Azospirillum brasilense: one gene and its partner. The protein of the gene in region 1 binds, or shares a complex with, the protein of each later gene. Links are inferred from orthologs where the notes say so. Each region holds a gene or a part of one and is shown in the gene's direction. Other genes may lie near its edges.

Region 1 (3,236 bases):
CGGTGCTCGACCAGCACGCCATGGATCTGGCGGACCTGCGGACTCTCGACTGGGCCGGCTATCTTTCCACCACCGGGGTCTACGGCGACACCAAGGGCGAATGGGTGGGCGAGGCGGCGTGGCTGCGCCCCACCGGCGAGCGGCAGAAGCGCCGCGTCGAGGCGGAGCGCGGCTGGCTGAACCTCTACCGGCAGTACGGCGTGCCGATGCATCTCTTCCGGCTGGCCGGCATCTACGGGCCGGGGCGCAGCGCGCTGGACAACGTGCGCGACGGCACCGCCCGGCGGGTGGACAAGCCCGGGCAGGTGTTCAGCCGCATCCATGTCGAGGACATCGCGGCGACGCTGCGCGCCTCGATGGACAAGCCGACGCTGGGCGCGGTCTACAACGTCGCCGACGACCTGCCCTCCCCCTCCCACGAGGTGGTGAGCTACGCCTGCGGCCTGCTGGGGGTCGAGCCGCCGCCATTGGTGCCCTTCGAGGAGGCCGGGCTGTCGCCGATGGCCGCCAGCTTCTACGCCGACTGCCGCCGGGTGAAGAACGACCGCATCAAGCGCCAGCTCGGCGTGGATCTGGCGTACCCGGACTACCGCGCCGGCCTGGACGCCCAGTTCGCGGCGGAAGGCGGGCGGCAGAGTCGCTGAGACGCGGTCGCCGCGGCGCGAATCGAGGCCCTCCCGTCCCCGCCGCATCCCCCTACGGCGGCACCCCGCGGAGGCGTCACGGGCCTCCGGATGGGCCGGAATCGTCGTTTCCGGCGACCCTCCGGCCGCGCCGAACGAATTTGGTTCGGCAAAACCGACGTTGTGGTATCATGCGCCCCCGTTCCGGCCCGCTGGACTGTGGCCGGACCGGCATGGGTACACCTGCGAATCGCAAAAAAACACGACCTGCCGAGACGACGACCAGCATGAACATCATCATCGAACGCGCCGCCCTTCTCCGGTCCCTTGGTCATGTGCAGAGCGTGGTGGAGCGCAGGAACACCATCCCCATCCTGTCCAACGTGCTGCTGCGGGCGAGCGACGGCGAGCTGTCGCTGGCCGCCACCGACATGGACCTGGAGATCGTCGAAACGGTCCCGGCCACGGTGACCCGTGCCGGCGGCACCACCGCCCCGGCCCACACGCTGTACGACATCGTGCGCAAGCTGCCCGACGGCAGCCAGGTGGAGCTGGACATCGGCGGCGACGGCACGATCCTGACGCTGCGCGCCGGCCGCTCGCAGTTCAAGCTGTCCTGCCTGCCGGTCGACGATTTCCCGCAGCTCTCCGGCGGCGACCTGCCGCACCGCTTCGACCTGACGGCGGGCGATTTGCGGGCGCTGGTCGACCGCACCCGTTTCGCCATCTCGACCGAAGAGACGCGCTACTATCTCAACGGCATCTACCTGCACGCCGCCAAGGCCAAGGCCGGCGGGGCCGAGTTGCCGGTGCTGCGCGCCGTGGCGACCGACGGCCACCGTCTGGCGCGGGTCGAGATGCCGCTGCCGGAGGGGGCCGCCGGCATCCCCGGCGTCATCGTTCCGCGCAAGACCGTGAACGAGATCCGCAAGCTGATCGACGAGGCCGCCGACCGCATCGAGCTGTCGCTGTCCGACAACAAGATCCGCTTCGCCTTCGATTCGGTGGTGGTGACCTCCAAGCTGATCGACGGCACCTTCCCGGATTACGAGCGGGTGATCCCGGTCGGCAACGACAAGACGATGGAGGTGGACGCCAAGCTGTTCGCCGCCGCCGTGGACCGCGTCGCCACCATCTCCACCGAGAAGAGCCGGGCCGTGAAGCTGTCGCTGACCCGCGGCACGCTGACCCTGTCGGCCACCAGCCCCGAGGCCGGCAGCGCCACCGAGGAGCTGGAGGTCAATTACCAGGAAGGCCCCCTGGAAATCGGCTTCAACTCTCGCTATCTGCTCGACATCACGCAGCAGATCGAGGGCGAGGGCGCGCGCTTCTCGCTGGCCGACGCCGCCTCGCCGACCATCGTGCGCGACGTCGCCGACTCCACGGCTCTTTACGTGTTGATGCCGATGCGTGTGTGACCGGTCCGGACGGATCGGCGCTTTTCGGGCCGGCGCGCTCCGGACCCCGTGTTTGACGGGGTGCGGCGGCCCGGTCCCCGCATCCCGGATCGGACGCTTTGCTCGACGCCAGACAGACTTCGCCCTATCCCATCCCTGCGATGGACAGTCCGGCCGCTTTGGCGGTGACGCGCCTGACCCTGACCCGCTTCCGCGGTTATGACAGCGCGCGGCTGGAGCCGGACCGCCGCCCGGTGGTGCTGACCGGGCCGAACGGCGCCGGCAAGACCAACCTGCTCGAAGCGGTCAGTTTCCTCGCCCCCGGACGCGGCCTGCGCGGCGCCAAGCTGTCGGAGGTCGAGCGGATCGGCGGCAGCGCTGGCGATGGCGCGGGCGCCGGCTGGGCGGTCGCCGCCGTTCTGGACACCCCCACCGGCCCCGTGGAGATCGGCACCGGCCGCGAGATCGGCCCCCAGGCGGCGTCGGGCGCCGAGCGCGACCGCCGCGTCGTCCGGGTGGACGGCCACCCCGCCAAGGGCCAGACCGTGCTGGCCGAGCATGTCGCCGTCGTCTGGCTGACCCCGCAGATGGACCGGCTGTTCCTGGAGGGCTCCAGCGGGCGCCGCCGCTTCCTCGACCGCCTTGTCTTCGGATTCGACCCCGCCCACGCCGGGCGGCTCAGCCGCTACGAGCACGCCCTGCGCGAGCGCGCCCGCCTGCTGCGCGAGGGCCACCGCGGCTGGAACGGCGACGAGGGCTGGCTGGGCGGATTGGAGGACCAGATGGCGACCACCGGAGTCGCCGTGGCCGCCGCCCGCCGCGACGTGGTGCAGCGGCTGCGCGCCGCCTGCGGGCGGGCCGTCGGCCCCTTCCCCGGCGCCGACCTGACGGTCCAGGGCACGGTGGAGCGCTGGCTCGACGAGGGCCCGGCGCTGGCCGCCGAGGACGCGCTGCGCCGCTCGCTGCGCGACAGCCGGCGCGCCGATTCGGACAGCGGCGGGGCCACGCTGGGGCCGCACAAGAGCGACCTCGCGGTGCGCCACGCCCAGAAGGACATGCCGGCGGCGCTCTGCTCCACCGGGGAACAGAAGGCGCTGCTGATCGCCATCATGCTGGCCAACGCCCGCCTTCTGGCGGCGGAGCGCGGGGCCGCCCCGCTGCTGCTGCTGGACGAGGTGGCCGCCCATCTGGACCCGCAGCGGCGCGAGGCGCTGTT
Region 2 (3,299 bases), on another replicon or contig:
CTGCTCGCCAAGGCCGACGCCGCCGCCGGCCAGTCCGCCGCCAAGGCCTGCGCTGCCTGCCACAGCTTCGACAAGGGCGGCCCGAACAAGGTCGGCCCGAACCTCTACGGCATCGTCGGCGCCCCGCACGGCCATCTGGACGGCTTCGCCTATTCCGACGCCATCAAGGGCAAGGCCGGCCCCTGGAACTACGACGAGCTGAACCACTTCCTCTACGACCCGAAGGCCTACGCACCGGGCACCAAGATGACCTTCGCCGGCGTCAAGAAGGACCAGGAGCGGGCGAACATCATCGCCTATCTGCGCTCCCTGTCCGACAGCCCGGCGCCGCTGCCGCAGTAACGCGCGGCGGTCCCATCCGGGAAACAGGCAAAAGCCCCGCGTTCCGCCGGACGCGGGGCTTTTTCGTTCCGCGTCAAACGGAAAGCCCGCAGTTTGGTCTTGCATGGGGCGGCGTGATCGCCGATATAAGGCGCGGGAGGCTGGCGGCGGACGAGTCCCTCGCCAACCCGGTCAGGTCCGGAAGGAAGCAGCCGTAACGAGTTTCGGCTCGGGTCGTTCGTCCAGCCTCCCACCCTTCCCCATAAATTCCTGCAGCGAATTGAAACGGCGACAGCCCCGTGCCGTGACGCTATTCTGCGCTCCGTCGTGAAGCCGATTACCGGGCCAGCCGCGTGACCGATACCACCGTTGCCGATATGTCCTCTTCCGTTTCCGGGACGTCCGGGGGCCTCGCCTACCGGGTGCTGGCGCGGAAATACCGTCCGAAGAGCTTTGCCGAGCTGATCGGGCAGGACGCGCTCGTCCGCACCCTGACCAACGCCATCAATTCGGGCCGCATCGCCCAGGCCTTCATGCTGACCGGCGTGCGCGGCGTGGGCAAGACGACCACCGCCCGCATCATTGCCCGCGCGCTGAACTGCACCGGGCCGGACGGCACCGGCGGGCCGACCGTGACGCCCTGCGGCGTCTGCGACAATTGCCGCGCCATCGCCGAGGACCGCCACGTCGATGTGATGGAGATGGACGCCGCCAGCCACACCGGCGTGGACGACATCCGCGAGATCATCGACGGCGTGCGCTACGCCCCCGTCTCGGCGCGCTACAAGCTCTACATCATCGACGAGGTCCACATGCTCTCCAAGAGCGCGTTCAACGCGCTCCTGAAGACGCTGGAGGAACCGCCGGCCCATGTGAAGTTCGTCTTCGCCACCACCGAGATCCGCAAGGTGCCGGTGACGGTGCTCTCGCGCTGCCAGCGCTTCGACCTGCGGCGCGTCGACGCCCAGGTGCTGAAGGAGCACTTCACCCGCGTCACCGGCCTGGAGGGGGCGGGGATCGAGCCGGACGCCGCCGCGCTGATCGCGCGGGCCGCCGACGGGTCGGTGCGCGACGGGCTGTCGCTGCTCGACCAGGCCATCGCGCTGGCCGCCGGCACGGTGACCGCGCAGCAGGTGCGCGACATGCTGGGTCTGGCCGACCGCAGCAAGGTGATCGACCTGTTCGAGGCCGCCGTCTCGGCCAAGCCGGCGGAGGCGATGGACCTGCTGTCCGACCTGCACCGCGTCGGCGCCGATCCGGTGGTGATCCTCCAGGACCTTCTCGACCTCGTGCACAATCTGACGCGGCTGAAGGTCGTGCCGGACAGCGCCAACGACCCCGGCCTGCCGGAGGCGGAGCGCACCCGCGGCGCCGCCCTGTCGGCGAAGCTCGGCATGCCGGCGCTGACCCGCGCGTGGCAGCTCCTGCTGAAGGGGCTGGGCGAGGTGCAGGCGGCCCCGGTGCCGCAGCAGGCGCTGGAGATGGTCATCGTGCGGCTGTCCTACGCCGCCGACATGCCGACTCCGGGCGACCTGATCCGCCAGTTCCAGAATTTGCAGAACGGTGGCGGGCAGGGTGGTCAAGGCGGTGGCTCGGCCCCACGCGGTCCCGGTGGCGGGCCGGTGGCGGTGGGCGGCTCCGCCGTGCGCGCCGTCGCCCAGGCCCAGGCCCAGGCGCAGCCGAGCCCGCAGCCGGCTGTCCAGCCCGTGCCGGCCGTCGCCGTGGCGGACGAGGAGCGCGTGGCGATGCCGCGCGACTTCCGCACGCTGGTCCAGGTCTTCGCGGAGAAGCGCGAGGGCGCGCTCTACGGCCACCTGACCGGCAGCGTCCATCTGGTGCGCATGGAGCCGGGGCGGCTGGAACTGCGGCTGACGACCCTGGCTCCGGCGACCCTGCCGAATCGCGTCGGCCAACTGTTGACGGAATGGACCGGCCAGCGCTGGGTCGTCATCGTCTCGGACGCGCCGGGCGAGCCGACGCTGATCCAGCAGGAGCAGGCCGCCCAGAGGCGCGCGCTGGAGGAGGCGGAGGCGCATCCGGTGGTGCGCGCCGTTCTGGACGCCTTCCCCGGCGCGAAGATCACCGATGTCCGCGATCTCAAGGCGGCGGTCGAGGCCGAGCCCCAGGTTGCGGATGACGGGGAGAATCCCGACCTTATGGTCATGCAGCAGGACGACGGGGTTTATTACCCGCTCGACGATGAAGGAGATTTCTGACCCATGAAGAACCTCGGCCAGATGATGAAGCAGGCCCAGCAGATGCAGGCCAAGATGCAGGAGATGCAGGCCCGCTTGGGCGAGGTCGAGATGACCGGCCAGTCGGGCGCCGGCATGGTCAACGTGACGGTCAACGGCAAGGGCGAGATGAAGAAGATCAAGCTCGACAAGTCGATCGTCGATCCGGAGGACATCGAGGTCCTGGAAGACCTGATCATCGCCGCCTTCAACGACGCCAAGGCCAAGGTGGAGCAGCACGTAGCCAACGAGACCCAGAACCTGATGGGCGGGATGAAGCTGCCGCCGGGCATGAAGCTGCCGTTCTAAAGCGTTTGCGGCCGGGCCGAACGCACGGCCCGGCCACCCTTTGAAAACAACGAAGCCGTGAATGATCGGACCTGAAATCGAGCGCCTGATCCAGCTCCTGTCCAAGCTGCCGGGGCTGGGGCCGCGGTCGGCGCGGCGGGCGGCGCTGCACCTCATGAAGCGCCGCGACAGCCTGCTGGTGCCGCTGTCCGAATCCATGGCGCTCGCCGCGGAGGCCATCCGCAACTGCTCGGTCTGCGGCAACCTCGACAGCCGCGACCCCTGCTCCGTCTGTTCCGACCACAGCCGCGACCGCTCGACCATCTGCGTGGTGGAGGATGCCGGCGACCTCTGGGCGCTGGAGCGCACGCGCGCCTTCCGCGGCACCTACCATGTGCTGGGCGGCACGCTGTCGGCTCTGCAGGGGGTGGGGCCGGACGATCTGAACATTCCTTC

Evidence for each region.
Region 2: the proteins of dnaN (region 1) and D3869_RS05515 are in contact, whole or in part, in a cryo-EM structure (PDB 8GIZ), measured with the Escherichia coli proteins. The link is inferred for Azospirillum brasilense from one-to-one orthologs.

Annotation. Positions count from the first base shown.
Region 1 is NZ_CP032346.1:1,541,251-1,544,486, reverse strand. The notes cover bases 53-2,975. They hold dnaN (DNA polymerase III subunit beta), read left to right. Parts: upstream 53-910; coding sequence 911-2,041; downstream 2,042-2,975. Other genes in these bases: recF (DNA replication/repair protein RecF), read left to right, coding at 2,182-2,975; D3869_RS20975 (SDR family oxidoreductase), read left to right, coding at 53-644. In the rest of the region: more of D3869_RS20975, read left to right, coding at 1-52; more of recF, read left to right, coding at 2,976-3,236. UniProt on the Escherichia coli protein: Confers DNA tethering and processivity to DNA polymerases and other proteins. Acts as a clamp, forming a ring around DNA (a reaction catalyzed by the clamp-loading complex) which diffuses in an ATP-independent manner freely and bidirectionally along dsDNA.
Region 2 is NZ_CP032345.1:1,122,173-1,125,471, reverse strand. What follows is about bases 120-3,105. They hold D3869_RS05515 (DNA polymerase III subunit gamma/tau), read left to right. Parts: upstream 120-674; coding sequence 675-2,537; downstream 2,538-3,105. Other genes in these bases: recR (recombination mediator RecR), read left to right, coding at 2,926-3,105; D3869_RS05510 (YbaB/EbfC family nucleoid-associated protein), read left to right, coding at 2,541-2,864; D3869_RS05525 (c-type cytochrome), read left to right, coding at 120-342. In the rest of the region: more of D3869_RS05525, read left to right, coding at 1-119; more of recR, read left to right, coding at 3,106-3,299. UniProt on the Escherichia coli protein: Part of the beta sliding clamp loading complex, which hydrolyzes ATP to load the beta clamp onto primed DNA to form the DNA replication pre-initiation complex.